DNA from 2 places in the Arthrobacter sp. K4-10C genome. Region 2 is predicted to be linked to the other one. Evidence: riboswitches for the same ligand, from Rfam matches in the RefSeq annotation. Region 2 holds a riboswitch; the other holds the start of a gene.
The links. Region 2 has a riboswitch for cyclic di-AMP ahead of AC5RUU_RS07415 (aggregation-promoting factor C-terminal-like domain-containing protein). Riboswitches for the same ligand answer to the same signal wherever they lie in the genome.
Positions count from the first base shown of each region.

Region 1: it holds a riboswitch for cyclic di-AMP, as region 2 does, so the genes downstream of both, AC5RUU_RS17330 (C40 family peptidase) here and AC5RUU_RS07415 (aggregation-promoting factor C-terminal-like domain-containing protein) in region 2, are expected to answer to the same signal.

Region 1 covers NZ_JBNHFI010000013.1:25,432-32,928, reverse strand. The annotation lists gene AC5RUU_RS17355 (molybdopterin molybdotransferase MoeA) at 1-138, opposite strand, end outside; gene AC5RUU_RS17350 (DUF6457 domain-containing protein) at 135-428, opposite strand; gene mobA (molybdenum cofactor guanylyltransferase) at 444-1,118, opposite strand; gene AC5RUU_RS17340 (HNH endonuclease) at 1,175-1,675, opposite strand; gene AC5RUU_RS17335 (NlpC/P60 family protein) at 1,997-2,764, opposite strand; gene AC5RUU_RS17330 (C40 family peptidase) at 2,922-3,593, opposite strand; cyclic di-AMP (ydaO/yuaA leader) riboswitch at 3,664-3,841, opposite strand; gene AC5RUU_RS17325 (M23 family metallopeptidase) at 3,970-4,791, opposite strand; cyclic di-AMP (ydaO/yuaA leader) riboswitch at 4,802-5,020, opposite strand; gene AC5RUU_RS17320 (iron-dependent transcriptional repressor DtxR) at 5,150-5,845, opposite strand; gene serC (phosphoserine transaminase) at 6,129-7,259, shown strand; gene AC5RUU_RS17310 (DUF3027 domain-containing protein) at 7,340-7,497, opposite strand, start outside.
Region 2 covers NZ_JBNHFI010000004.1:259,476-266,972, forward strand. The annotation lists gene AC5RUU_RS07390 (glycosyltransferase family 4 protein) at 1-254, shown strand, start outside; gene AC5RUU_RS07395 (nucleoside deaminase) at 266-769, opposite strand; gene AC5RUU_RS07400 (phosphatase PAP2 family protein) at 830-1,633, shown strand; gene upp (uracil phosphoribosyltransferase) at 1,646-2,281, shown strand; gene AC5RUU_RS07410 (glyoxalase superfamily protein) at 2,333-2,707, shown strand; gene AC5RUU_RS07415 (aggregation-promoting factor C-terminal-like domain-containing protein) at 2,778-3,488, opposite strand; cyclic di-AMP (ydaO/yuaA leader) riboswitch at 3,494-3,648, opposite strand; gene AC5RUU_RS07420 (winged helix-turn-helix domain-containing protein) at 4,577-5,440, shown strand; gene AC5RUU_RS07425 (SixA phosphatase family protein) at 5,503-6,030, shown strand; gene AC5RUU_RS07430 (EamA family transporter) at 6,055-7,053, shown strand.

The sequences.
Region 1 (7,497 bases), on a different contig from region 2:
AAGCGCCACCGGCCCGGAAGGAATGGGTGTAGCTGAGTCAAAGGCCGCCTGCCTGGCCTCCTGCCAGGTATGGGCCAGGTGATGGTGTGCTTCCTGCCCTTCTTGTCGGCTCGCTTCTGACGGGGTGTCCTCGGTCATTCCCCGGGGGTCCCGGCGGCTTCAGCATCGTAGTCGGCTGCCAGGGAACGGGCCACGGCGAGTGCCGAGTCCATGGAGGCGGAATCTGTTGCCCGGCCAGCGCCGGACGCGAGGCCGGCGGCATAACCCGCAATGAAAGTTGTCAGCGGCGCGGCCGGACGCACCACGGAATGGGCAGCCACTCCGGCGAGCGAGAGAATGGCATTGACGTCCACCTGGACGTCTTCGAGTTCATAGGCCTGGAGCAGGGACCTGCACCATTCCTCCAGCGTTTCATCCTGGCTCTTCATGAACTGCCTCCCAAATCAACTGCGGCTGCGCCGGCCCTGGTCCTTGATCTGGCTGCCGGCGGCAACCCCTAGAGCGGCGGCATCGTCCCAGGTGTCCACATCGGCTGTGGACCCGGCGGGGACGGTGACAAGCTGCACGTCCAGACTAGCAAGGAGCGACCGGACAGAGCCGTTGATTAACGCTCCCGTTGCGGCAAGGTCCTGTACGGCTTTTGTTAACCCGTCTGTGCGATAAAACGCCGCCAACGGCTGGGCCCTGCCGCGGGCTGTACCGTCGTCAGTATTGGCCATGACCGCATCGGGCTGGCCGTCCTGCCCCGAGGCCTGCTTCGCCGCCAGCACCGGGAAGAGCCTGGCGACGGCGTCCGCCACCAGCGGCATGTCACATGCGAGCACCAGCGTGTACTCCGCCCCCTCCACATCCCGAGCCAGGACGGCCAACCCCGCGGCGATGGCTGCGGCGGGACCTGCGAACGCGGGCTCCTCGCGGCAGGACAGCACACCCTTTGGCAGGGGTCCCGGGTCAGGGCCCACCACCGCCACCCGCCGGGCACCGGAGGCGGCATCCAGGGAGCGCTGCAGCAGGGTGGCACCGTGAAAGACCAGGTGCTGCTTCGGCACGCCGCCCAGCCGTGAGGACCTGCCCCCGGCGAGGATCAGGGCATCGAAAATCGGAGGTTGAACTTCCACTGTTCCAGCCTAGCCACCCGCATTGCCCTGGCGGCCCAACAGCGGCGAACCGCGGGTCAGGCAGCGCGCTCGGGCAGCAGGAAGGGATCCCACGCGGGGGTGGGCTTCTCCAGCTCCTTGATCTGCCAGATGGTGCCGTGCGGAGGTTCCGGCACGAACCGCAGCTTCCAGCCCATTTCCGCAGGAGTGTGGTCACCCTTGGCGTTGTTGCAGCGGAGGCAGGCTGCCACCAGGTTTTCCCAGGAGTCCGCTCCGCCACGTGATTTTGGGTGCACGTGGTCGATCGTGTGCGCGGCCTTGCCGCAATATGCGCACTTGTGCCCGTCGCGCCTCAGCACACCCCGTCGGCTGACAGCCGTGGCCTTGTTGTACCGGGGGCGGATGTAGCGGTTCAGGAGGATCACCGAGGGGCGGCCCAGTATCTCCTGCGGCCCCACGACAGGATCGTCCCCTTCGGCCACCACGCTCGCCTTGCCCGTCAGCACAAGCACCAGCGCCCGGCGGAAAGTCACAACCGCCAGCGGTTCATATCCAGCATTCAGAACGAGAGTGCGCATGCACGTACCTCTTCACGGCCGCACCCGTCAGGGGCACGAGGGCCGGCTGCCCTCGGCATGTCCGGGCTATGGATCGACACCACAAGAGTAAACAAAGAAGTGCACGATCAGCTAATCGCCCGGCCATTAGCCTCTGCTGCGCACAGCAGGGATCTCCTGCTGCAGCCCACGCGGGCTGCCCGAGGGCGGGGTCCCCACAGCCCCGTGGAACGGACCGAGATGTTAAGACCTGAGCCCTTAAAGAGCGAGGACCCCTGCCTTGTGGGCAGGGGTCCTTACTGCATCGCGACCGGCCGGGAACCCTGCCGATGATGCTGGTGGCTAGCTGACGCGGATGAAGACCGGGCCGGAACCGACGTTCGCGCTGAAGACAACAGTCTGGTTGCCGTTGTAGCCGCCGTGTACTGCCTGGCCGTTGCCGGCGTAGACAGCAATGTGGGCCATGCCCGCACCGCCGTCGGCGTAGTAGATCAGGTCGCCGGGCTGGGCCTCGGCGGCGCTCACGGTGCGGCCCAGGGACAGGTAGCCTGCAGGCCAGTCGTGGAAGTTGATGCCAACGGCGGCCAGGGAGTTGGTGACCAGCATGGTGCAGTCCTGCATGACACCCAGCTGGGCGTACGCGGCGGACAGGATGGCTGCACCCTTGCCGCTGGCGGAAGCAGCGGGTGCCGCCGGGGCGGCGGCAGTCGAAACCGTGGAGGTGACCTTCGGAGCTGCGGCGGTCTTGGCTGCGGGAGCCGGTGCGGCTTCCTGGACCTCGACCGCGGGCTCTTCCTCGACAACGGGAGCCGGCGTGGTGGTGACGGCAGGCTTTTCGTAGGCGATGGAGATGGTGGACGCCGCGGAGATCGGGGCCTCGATCGCCGATTCAACTTCCAGGGCCGACGCCGGAGCGGAGTCGCGCTGGATGTTGGCGTCAGCAGCATTGGCGGCGATGCCGCTGGTCAGGACCAGGCCGGAGGCGGCGGCGATCACGGCCGCCTGGCGGCCTACGCCGCCGGCGTTGTCGCCCACAGCCTTGGCGATGATGGCGATTGAGCTGGTTTTGGTGACCTCGGCACGGTGCCGTGCGGTAGCACGAGTAGTCATCAGTTCTCTCTTTCGATGTCCTCGGGGCCTGTGGGCGGCCCGAGAGTTTTGGACGCGCCGGCATCTTGGGGGTATGCCGGCGCGTCCCGAACGGGGATTGGCGAATTGGCGAAAAGTGGGGGCAAAGAAATAGTTCCTGGGGCCGAAGCCCCAAGAACTATTTGCCTGCGAGGGTGTAGAAGGAGGAGGTTCCGGTGGCGGCCACAGAGTGCAGCAGCGTGCCCTGGGAGGGGTTGAGGGCGCTGATCATCATGCCGTTGCCGACGTAGATGCCGACGTGCGCACCACCGTTCTGCATGACCAGGTCACCCGGCTGGGGGGTGGAAGTGGGGGTCATGGCGGTCCACGCGTTCACGCGGGGGATGCTGATGCCGGCCTGGGCGTAGACCCACTGCGTGAAACCGGAGCAGTCCCAGCCGGTGGTGGGGCTGGTGCCGCCCCAGACGTACGGGCTGCCAATGCCGGTGTAGGCGATGGCGGCGAGACCGGAAGTTGCCGCTGAAGCGGCGGTGGCCACAACCTTTTCCGCTGCCGTGGAGGCGGTGGCCGGCTCATCGTCTTCGGAGGTGGACTGGACCGTCACCCGCTGGACGACGGGAGCGGCAACGGTGGTGACAACCGGGCGCTCGAAGGAAACGGTGGCGGTGGGTGCTGCGGTGACGGCAAGGGCAGTCTGCGCAGAACCGGACTCGGTGGAAGCCGAGACACCAGCGGTGGTGTCCGCAGCGCCGGCCGGCAGGCCCATAGCGAGGACAAGTCCGGAAGCAGCTGCAACCACTGCAGCCTGGCGACCAACTGTCCCGGCGTTGGCACTCACAGCCTTGGACACTGCGTCCAGAGGGTTGGTACGAACCGGTTGCGCACGGTGGCGCGCAGAATTATGGCGTGATGACACGAAGGTAGCCTCTCCCAATGCCTGCGAGGTGAGCTGTCGGATTCGGATGGGAGTCACCCGGCCGCGCCGCTTCCAGGAAGCTTTGCGACTTAACCCCAAGGCCTTCATGAAGAAGGCCAAAATTGGTTCCCCCGCCCCTGCCAGACGATGAAATGCGAACGGACCTTGAGCGGTGGCAGAGTTAGGCAATCCGCACAAGAGCGTCAACTTCGGAAAAGTTGACGCGAGTTAGACGGTACAGCAGTTTAGCTTGAATGTCACATTCAGGTCACGGCTGGTCACAGCGATTTGAGAGTGGACCATCATTTGACTACAGCCAGCCGGTAGGATCGACAACTTCGCCGTTGACCTGCACTTCAAAGTGCAGGTGGCAGCCAGTGGAGGCGCCGGTGGTTCCGCTGAGCGCCACAACGTCGCCGCGGGAGACCGTCTGGCCCTCTGTCACATTGAAGGACGACAGGTGGTTGTAGGTGGTCTCCAGGCCGTTTCCGTGGTCAATCACCACGCGGTTCCCGCCACCATACTGGTGCCAGCCGACAAAGGTCACGGTACCCGTGGCGGCGGCGAGCACTGAGGTGCCGCACTGGGCAACGTAGTCCTGCCCGCGGTGGAAGTCGCCGGATCCGCCCGTGATCGGGCTGACGCGGTAGCCAAAGGGTGATGCGGTGACCAGGGTGGCCAGCGGGGCACCCAGGCTTCCCGCGGATGCTGCGCGGGAGACGGCGCCGGCGGACTGGGCACTCAGGAGCTGCTTGAGCTTGCCGTCCGGATCGGCCTGCGTCACGACGGCCGAGCGGCTGAAGTCGATCTGCGCTCCGGCCTCAGCCGAAATTGCGGGCTGCGGGGCTGTTGCCGAAGCTGCAACGGGCGCTATGCCGGAGCCATCGGTGGCCATGACGGGGCTGGTGGCCGGAACTGTCACCGTGAGTACCAGGCCGGTGGCGGCGAGTGCAATGCCGGCTTTTTGGCCAATGCCGCTGGCTGAGGCGAACTCCGTGACCTGCCGGAACGGACCCCGACGGCGGCGCGCATCACGGTGGAGATCGCGGGGGCGCTCCGTGTGGATGACTTCGACGACACGCGGTGCCGAAGCGGGGCCCGCCGCGCGGCGGCGCCCCCTGGAGGTCTGCATGGACAAGAAGGATTCCTCTCTGGAAAGCCTGCGAAGTTAGCTGTCGGATTCGGGTCAGAGAGTTCAAAGACCCGGTCCGCCGTAAGCAAGCTTTCGGCACAGAGATATCCCCGAGGGATTCCTTCGCTGGAAGAGGCTTGCTGCTGACGGACTTCACCCCAAGGCAGTCCCCCGCTGCCGCTTGTGGTTCCCCCGCCTCTGCCAGTTATGACTCGTGCTCCTGATCCGCTGGCAGAGCTCGGCTCCGGATCAGGTAACGCTTATGTATCAACGCTTGGTTCAACTATAGGGGCTTAATCCCCAAAGTAACAATTCCGTTATCTTGCGTAATTAGCGTCACGTGGGGTAGCGCCGCAGTTTAGCGGACGGACACAAAGACGTGCGCGGCGACCTCCGGCGGAAGCTCAAGGGCCCCTTCGATACCGGGCACCCGGACCGAGATGTAGTCCCCCACCCGTTCCAGCGAGAGCGCGGCGCCGGGGCGGATGCCTCCCTCGTCGAGCTGGGCCAGGAGCTCAGGCTCCACCTGGATGGGCTCGGCCAGCCTGCTCACCGTCACCGCGGAAGCGGGTTTGTAGGACTTCATCGCTTCGAGGAGGCTCATGGCCGAATCCGTTGCGGCCAGGCGCGGTTGTCCACCCAGTGCGGCGAGGCCAGGAATCGGGTTTCCGTATGGCGACTCGGTGGGATGGTCCAGCAGTTCGTAGATACGCCGTTCCACCCGCTCGCTCATGACGTGCTCCCACCGGCAGGCTTCGTCGTGGACGTAGGCCCAGTCAAGCCCAATGACGTCCGCCAGGAGCCGCTCGGCAAGGCGGTGCTTGCGCATGACTTCGGTGGCGCGCTTGCGTCCAATCTCGGTGAGCTCTAGGTGGCGGTCGCCGGACACCACAACCAGCCCGTCGCGCTCCATCCGGCCAATGGTCTGGGAAACCGTGGGACCCGAGTGGCGCAGGCGTTCTGCAATACGGGCCCGCAGGGCAACGATGTTCTCTTCTTCCAGTTCCAGAATGGTCCGAAGGTACATCTCCGTAGTGTCGATCAGATCCGTCATCCAGCTCAGCTCCTCGAGCGCAGTACCTTGCGTTGTCCCACCGTATCGCTGTTCACCGCGACGTAGTCCGTTGGCTAGCTTAGCCTATTTTGACTTAGTCCGAATAGTTGGAAGCGCCCCCGGAGTGCGTCTCAGTGGTCGGACTATGACGGTCCCGGTTCCCGCCGAAACAGCTGTTCAGGCAGAATGGGAAAGGCCTTCGATGCAGTCATTGCCGACTGCGTGCCTTTGACCATCCACCCGCCCGGACCAAAGCTGCGTCCACGCCGAAATTGGAGCCCCTGTGAGCGAACCCAGCATCACTATTCCTGCCGATCTCCTCCCCAAGGACGGGCGGTTCGGCGCCGGACCTTCCAAGGTCCGCCAGGAGCAGATTGATGCGCTGTCCGCCGCATCGAAGGACATCCTCGGCACTTCCCACCGCCAGGCCCCGGTCAAGAACCTCGTTGGCTCTGTCCGGGAGGGCCTGAGCCAGTTCTTCCGCGCCCCGGAAGGGTACGAGGTTGTCCTGGGCGTGGGCGGTTCCACGGCATTCTGGGACGTTGCCAGCTTCGGCCTGGTGGAGAAAAAAGCCCAGCATTTGTCCTTCGGCGAGTTCGGCTCCAAGTTTGCGGCAGCCACCAACAAGGCACCCTTCCTGGACGCTTCGTCGATCATCAAGTCCGAGCCCGGCACCCGCCCGGCCGCTGAGGCAGAAACCGGCGTCGACGTGTACGCCTGGCCCCAGAACGAAACGTCCACGGGCGTGTCCGCTCCGGTCAAGCGGGTGGCGGGTGCAGACGAGGGCGCACTGGTGCTGGTGGACGCCACCTCGGCGGCCGGCGGCCTGGATGTGGATGTGGCCCAGAGCGATGTCTACTACTTTGCCCCGCAGAAGAACTTCGCCTCCGACGGCGGCCTGTGGCTTGGCCTGTTTTCCCCCGCTGCACTGGAACGCGCCGCACGGATCAAGGCAAGCGACCGCTGGATTCCCGACTTCCTGGACCTGCAGACCGCCATCGATAACTCGCGGCTGAACCAGACGTACAACACCCCCTCCCTGTCCACGCTGGTGACCCTGGACGCCCAGGTGCAGTGGCTGAACTCGAACGGCGGGCTGGATTTTGCGGCAGCCAGGACGGCAGACTCGGCAGGCCGCATCTACAACTGGGCCGAGTCCGCCGAGTTCGCCGCCCCCTTTGTTGCCAACCCGGATGAGCGTTCCAACGTGATCGCCACCATCGACTTCGACGAATCGGTGGACGCCGCCGTCGTCGCCAAGGTCTTGCGGGCCAACGGCATCGTGGACACCGAGCCCTACCGGAAGCTTGGCCGCAACCAGCTCCGCATTGCCACGTTTGTGGCCATCGAGCCCGCAGACGTCTCCGCGCTGCTGGCCAGCATCGATTACGTGGTGGGCGAGCTGCGCAAGTAGCGCTCTGCCAGGTACGACGGCGCCGCCCGGGTTTCCCTGGGCGGCGCCGTTCGTGTGTCCCACGTTGGGGAAGTGTGTACTTAGTCTCTTCCGGCGTCCCTGGCTGAGGCCGGTGCGGCGGGACCGGCTTCGGTGTAGTCCGCGTCGGCGGCGTCGGAGCCTGCCATACCTGCGTCAGCATCGGGTTCCGCAATATCCCTGGCTGCGGCCGGGGTACCTTCCGATTCCCCGCCCGCAG
Region 2 (7,497 bases):
CGCTGGGGCTGGCGCAACTTGTTAAGGACGACGGCGGCGCCCGGCTTCCCGGGACGGCGGTGCCGCTTGCGCCCGGGGACCAGGAAAATCCCGCCAGGCTCGCCGGCGTACTGCGTCGCTGGCTGGAGGATCCGGAAACCAGAAACGAATGGCGTGCAGCCGCACTGGCGGCCCGGGACCGCCTACCGGGTTGGGACCAGACGGCCGGCACCGTGCTGGACGCGTTGGCGAATCGGGAAATGGAGCCCACCTAGGGAACGTCCCGCTATAAACGGCTCCGGTGCCCCGCGAAGAAGTCGCGGAGCAGTGCCCCGCACTCCGCTTCCCGCACACCGGGGTAGACCTCCACCCAATGGTTCAGCCGGCGCTCGCGGAGGACATCGAACACGGAACCCGCGGCGCCGGCCTTCTCATCCCAGGCGCCGAAGACCACGCGCGGAATCCGGGCCAGGACGATTGCGCCCGCGCACATGGCGCACGGTTCCAGGGTGACCACCAGCGTGCAGTCGGACAGCCGCCAGCCGTCGGCCGTCCCGCCCTCGAGCGCCGCAAGTTCCCGCAACCGCTCCGCAGCCCGTCGGATGGCCACCACCTCCGCGTGGGCTGTGGGGTCGCCAAGCTCCTCCCGCTGGTTGCGCCCGGAACCCAGCACGGCGCCGTCGGGCCCCAGCACCACGGCGCCAATCGGCACGTCCGCGGTGTCCAGGGCGCGGCGGGCCTCTGCGAGGGCGAGACCCATCCACGTGTCGTGTTTCCCAGCGGAGACCATGGCTCAATGATAGTTTCGAAGGATACCCAGGGCCCGTGACGCAACTTGCTGGGAGGCAGAATGAGCACCGTCCGAGACCGCGTGGACAAGTGGTTCAAACCCTATGCCGCCCTCTGGCTGACCATGATCATCGGCGGCGCCCTGGTGCTCGCCATGGCACTGCTGGGCGCCGAAGTGTATTCGGACGTGGTGGATGAGGAAGGCTTGGCAAGCCTGGACATTCCCGCCCTCGATTATTTCCAGTCCTTGCGGAACCCGGAAACGGACGCCTTCGTCACCGGCTTCACCAACATTGGCGGCGGAATCGGGATGCCCATCCTCGCGAGTATCCTGACCGCGTGGCTGACGTTCCTGAGCAGGTCGTGGCGGCCCGTCATCCTGGTTGGCGGCGCCGCCGCCGTGTCCACCACGGCCACCACGCTGAGCAAGCGGTTGGTCGGCCGGTCCCGCCCCGACCATTCGGAGGCAGTGCCGCCCTATGAAACCTCGCCGTCCTTCCCCAGCGGCCACACCCTGAACACCACGGTGGTGATCGGTGTGCTGCTGTATATCCTGTGCCTCCAGTTCTACAAACTTTGGGTACGCATCACGGCCATCACGGCGGGCGTGATCTTTATCATCGCCATGGGCTTGAGCCGGGTGTTCCTGGGGCACCACTGGCTGACGGATGTGATGGCCGGCTGGCTGCTGGGCCTGGCCTGGGTGGCGATGGTGATCCTTGCCCACCGGCTGTTCCATCTGACCAGGCGGAAGGAACACGCCGGACCGGCACCAGATTTCGAGCATCCCGTGGTGCGCGACGTGGTGGCCGAGGCCATGCATCACGACGGCCACGGCGGGCGCGGGACCGATAACGCCGGGTGATAGTTTTGACGAATGCGAACTCTCGTTGTGGACCACCCGCTCGTCGCCCATAAGCTCACCGTCCTGCGGGACAAGAACACCCCGTCTCCGGTGTTCCGGCAGCTGACCGAAGAACTGGTGACCCTCCTGGCCTACGAGGCAACCCGCGAGGTCCGCACCGAACCCGTCACCATCGAGACTCCGGTCAGCACCACCGTGGGTACCGCGTTCACCAAACCCACCCCCCTGGTTGTCCCCATCCTTCGCGCCGGCCTGGGAATGCTCGAGGGCATGACCAAGCTGGTCCCCACCGCCGAAGTGGGATTCCTGGGCATGGCCCGGGACGAGGAAACCCTGGACATCATCACCTATGCCGAACGTCTCCCGGAGGATCTCACCGACCGGCAGATCTTCGTCCTGGACCCGATGCTAGCCACTGGCGGAACCCTGCGGGAAGCCATCAAGTTCCTGTTCAAGCGCGGCGCCTCGGACGTCACGTGCATCTGCCTGTTGGCCGCACCCGAAGGCCTTGCCAAGCTGGAGGAGGAACTCTCGGACGCTAACGTGACCATCGTCCTGGCCTCCATCGACGAGAAGCTGAACAGCAAGTCCTACATTGTCCCGGGACTCGGGGACGCGGGCGACCGCCTGTACGGCATCGCAGGCTGAACCGGCCGGGCGAGTCTTCCGCATTCGGCGGCCCGCCCGTAGCCTGTGCCCATGGACTGGAAACTTGAACTTGTGTTTGTCCCTGTGTCCGATGTGGACCGTGCCAAGGACTTTTACGTCAACAAGGTGGGCTTCAACGCCGATTTCGACCAGCGGCCCACCGACTCCATCCGATTCGTCCAGCTGACCCCGCCTGGCTCCGCCTGCTCGATCTGCATCGGAGAAGGGCTTACGGACGCCCCTCCGGGTACGGGATCCAACCTCCAGCTGGTTGTCAACGACATTGAGGCCGCGCATCGCCATTTGAAGGAGAACGGCGTGGACGTCAGCGACGTGGACGTGCAGGACTGGGGCCACTTCGTCTACTTCGCAGACCCGGACGGTAACAGGTGGGCCGTGCAGTACATCCCGGGACGGGACTCTTAACAGGAAAACTCCCCGGCTTTCACGCCTGTGATGCGCGAAGGCCGGGGAGAATCAGCGGCAGCAGGGCTGCTCAGTACCAGTTGTTGGACAGGTGGAAGTTCAGCGCGCCACAGGGGGACTGGTAGCGCTCCTTGATGTAGTTCAGGCCCCAGTTGATCTGCGTGCGGTAGTTGGTGAGGTAGTCCGCACCGGCGCTCGCCATCTTCTCGGCGGGCAGGGACTGCACGATGCCGTATGCGCCGCTGCTGGGGTTGGTGGCCGTGGTGGTCCAGTCGGATTCCTTGGTCCACAGCGTCACCAGGCACTGCATCTGGTCCTGCGCCCAGCCGTAGGAACCGAGCTGCCCTGCGGCGTAGGCCTGGGCGCCGGCGGGGTCGTTGACCGCGACGACGGGGGCCAGCTCGGGTGCGGGCGCAGGCTCGGGTGCCGGAGCAGGTTCCGCGGCGGGGGCTGGCTCCGGTGCGGGCGCCGGGGCCGGTTCGGCGGCCTGTGGAACAACGTTGATTTCAGCGGGAGCAGGGGACTCGGCCGGGTTGGACCGGATCTCGCTCTTCTCGATGCTCATCTGCGCATCGGACTCGGCCGTCGCAGTGTTCGAGGTTGATGCGGCAGGAATCAAACCATCCGTTGCCTGGCCTGCGGCGCCTACTCCCACAAGCAGTGCACCGGACGCCACGAGGACTGCGGCGCGTTGGCCCAGGGTGAACTTACTGCCTTCGGGACGCTGGGCGTCGTTGTCGGAGCCGTTTTTTGGCCGCGGTTTTACCGGGAATTTGAACATGGTGAATCGCCTCTCACACCTGCGGAGTTAGCTGTCGGGTTCGGATGAGGGCATCCGGCCACACGGAAAAATCACGTGCTGGCTTAACCCCAAGGGCAGTCAATACCCGGGACGGTGGGTCCCCCGCCTCTGCCTTCGATCAATTCGGAATCCGGGAAGTGGCAGAGTTTGGCGTCATCCGGATACACGGCCCGAACGGGAACCGTACTTAATCGACGGTACAGGAACCGGGCGCTTAAGTCACATTTAGGTAACGGACATCACGACCACGGCGCGTCGGCTTGCAGTGACGACGGTCTCACTGGCAGCTGCAGGGCAAACGCGGTGCGGCCCGGCCGTGATGCTACCGTTACCCGTCCCGTGAGCCTCAATCACTGATTGCAGAATGGACAAGCCCGGGCCGCCGGTACCTTCTGCTGCTGGGGGAGGTTGTTGGTCATGGAGTGCGAAGTGGCCGTGAGGCAACTCTCCAATCGTTGGATATAGCCTGGCCATGGGGTTCCTGTGACCAGGCTGTGAATCCCCGGCGCAGGACGCTGGACGGGCAAGGAAGCCGGTCCCACCGGCCTGTCGGCAAGATTTTCTTGTCCCGCTCCGCGCGCCGCTGGACACAGTCCCACGGCATGGGGAGTGATTTTGGCATTTCGCACTCAGTTGAATGAAAGGAATCCTGAGTGCTTGCCTGCCGAATAACGTTCGGCAGAAGGGGCCTTTTTAGACATCAGAACGGATAACGAACGTTATTCTTTCGCTTCTTCCAGAATCGTGATCTGCGCCACAATAGAGCATTTCGTCTCACTATTCGGACGATCCGGTCCATTGTTACTTGCAAGTTGCCATTGTTACGCTGCACACTTCCAATGTGAACAAGAACTCAACAGCACCTGCAGCCGCAGAATATTGGCCCAGCACATCAGCTGCTGCCGACATGCGCTGTTGTCGAATGCACGCCTGACCTTCTCCACCCTTCGAAGTTCTTAGGCATTCGCCCCCCAGCCCAGCGTCGGGCGCCCCTCCCCAGTTCGCATTGCGGGAAAACCCAGCATTCGAGCCGCGATGGCGGCCATTCACATTGAGGTAAGCAATCCATGTCTGTTGCATCCGGATACGTCCACATCTCTGTCCGCAACGCCGCGAAGGCCGGCCAGCCCTCCGGCCTGCGTCCCGGCTTTGGCCCCCGCCCGTCGCTCTCGCCTTCTTCCGGAAGCAGCTTTCCCGCCCAGGGCTACGCGCCGCAGGGCTACAACCCCAACTCCTACGGGCAGCTCCGCGCCGTTCCCGCGGCCGACTCCGCACCTGTCACTGCACCCACGCCTGTGGTGGCCGGACCCAACGCCGTCCGCCCCGTAGCAAACGACAACGTGGCCCGCGGGTTCGTCCTGTACATGGGCATTGACGAGGAAACTGCCGCGGCGGCAGGCACCTCCATCGCCAAGCTCGCCCAGGAGATCCGCGCTTACGCCCAGTCCCTGGTGACCGGTGCTGAGAGCTACGCAGCCGTTGCGGTTGCCCCTGCCGGCACCCCCGGTTCCGCGCTCGACGTCGTTCGTTCCACCTTCGGCGACCCCACCGTGAACTCCCGCCAGCGCACCGAGACGCCGCGCCCGCAGCAGCCCCAGGAACCGCGCCCGTCCGGCGTGCTCATTGACCTTGCCCGCCGCGAGGTCCACCTCGACGGCGAATCGCTCAACCTGACGTTCAAGGAATTCGAACTCCTCAACTACCTGGTGGAGAACGGCACCCGCACCGTGGGCCGCGACGAACTGCTCGAAGGCCTGTGGCGGAACGCCGAGGAAGTGCCTAACGAGCGCACCATCGACGTCCACATCCGCCGCCTCCGCTCCAAGCTGGGCCGCCTGGCCAACACGGTCCGCACCGTCCGTGGCCAGGGCTACCGGTTCTACGAGCACCCCGAAGTTGTGGTCTGGGCCGCTCCGGAGTACTCAATCTGACCCGTACCGCCTGGCAGGCGCCCGCCCCTTGGGGGCGGGCGCTTGTTCGTTAAGCTTGGGGCATGAGGGAGCACCATCTTCGACGGCTTGTGATCATGCGCCATGCCAAGGCCGACTGGCCGGGCGGCGTGCCCGATCATGAGCGGCCGCTGGAGGAACGCGGGCACCGGGAAGCGCCGCTGGCCGGGCGTTGGCTGCTCAAGCACAACATCGTCCCGGACTTCATCCTCTGCTCGAGCGCATTGCGCACGCGGCAGACCTGCACCTGGGTGTGTTCCGAACTGGGGGACAAGGCACCCACTCCGAAGCTGGAGGACGGGCTCTACGCCGCCTCGGCCCTTCGGATGCTCTCGGTCATCAACCACGTCCCGGATACGGTGACCACGCTCATGCTGATCTCCCACCTGCCAGGCGTGCAGGACCTGGCCATGCACCTGGCTTCCCGCGATTCCGACCACGACGCCTATATGGACGCAGCCACCCGGTTTCCCACCAGCGCGCTCACGGTGCTCGAGACGGAGAAGCCGTGGGCGGAGCTGGACGGGCAGGATGCCAGGATCACGAGGTTCAAGGTGCCCCGCGCCCACTAGCCCCGGCTCTGGCAGAGTAGGAGCGTGAACCTCCGAGACTCCCTGCTTGCAGTGCTGGTGGCCGTGCTGTGGGGCCTGAACTTCGTGGCGATTGACATCGGCCTGCACCCGGGCGGTGCCGATGTGCCCCCGCTCCTGTTCGTGGCCATGCGCTTCGTCCTGGTGGTTTTGCCGTGGATCTTCTTCATCAGAAAACCGGACGTCAGCTGGAAGGCAATCATCGGCGTCGGGCTCTTCATGAGTGCAGGCCAGTTCGGCCTCCTCTATCTGTCCATGGCCCTGGGGATGCCGGCAGGACTGGCGTCGCTCGTGCTGCAGGCCCAGGTGCTGCTGACCGTCCTCCTGGCCGCCGGGTTCCTGGGTGAGCGGCCGAGCCGCCGGCAGCTGGCCGGCGTCGTCCTGGGCGTGGCGGGCCTCGCCGTCGTGGCGGTGGGCAGGAGCGCCGTGGCACCGCTGCTGCCGCTTGTGATCGTACTGGCAGCGGCCCTGTCCTGGGCTGTTGGAAACGTCATTGCCCGGAAAGCGAAGGCGGCCTCGGGACTCGGCCTGGTGGTCTGGTCCGGGGCGGTGGTTCCCGTGCCCCTCAGCGCGCTTTCACTGCTCGTGGACGGCCCGGGCACCGTCCTCGCCACGCTCACCAGTCTGCCGGCAGCCACTATCCTGACTGCGCTCTACACGGCCGTTTTTGCTTCGCTTGTGGGCTACGGCATCTGGAACCGGCTCCTGGCCAGCCATCCGTCGTCGGCCGTAGTGCCGTTTACTTTGCTGGTCCCCGTCGTGGGCATGACAGCCGCCTGGCTGGCACTGGGGGAGGTGCCGACACCTCCCGAGCTGGCTGGCGGGCTGCTGCTCCTGGGTGGGGTGGCGACCGCGGTGCTCACCACTGGAGGGCGGCGTCAGCGTCGCCGGGTGGAACCGGCACCAGGTTTGGGTGCGGGCCTGAGCGCCGGCGAAGAGGACGACGACGGGCGCTTGGCTGGTGCGGGCAGGCGTGCCGGTGCGCGTGATCCGGAGCGGCGCTGAGCCGCAGTGCCGTTCGCCGCAGCGCCCCTGGCTGCTGTGCCCTTTGCCGGCGTGCCTTTGGCGGCCGGCCTGGAAATTGCGGCAGCCCGCCGATGGGGAACGGGACGGCGGGGCGGCGACGCCCGCCTGCCCGCCGGCCAGGCAGCGCCGAGGAAGAGGAACAGGAACGTGGCCACGGCGGATGCTGCGGCACCCATGAAGTAGTTGTCCGGATCATCCGTGGGGAGGGGTGTGCCCAGGAACGACGACTCGCCGTCGAACGCCAGCTCCCAGGTGCTGAGAAAGGCCAGGGCGAACCCGACCGTGAGGCTGGTGCCGGCGCCGGCGGCCAGCAAAACCAGCCGCCGCCCGCGGGCCAGGACCTCACCGATCGCCGACAGGTAGGCAAGGGCCAGGACGCCAAGGAACGCGACGAATACCGGCTCCGCGAGCGTCATTCCCGTG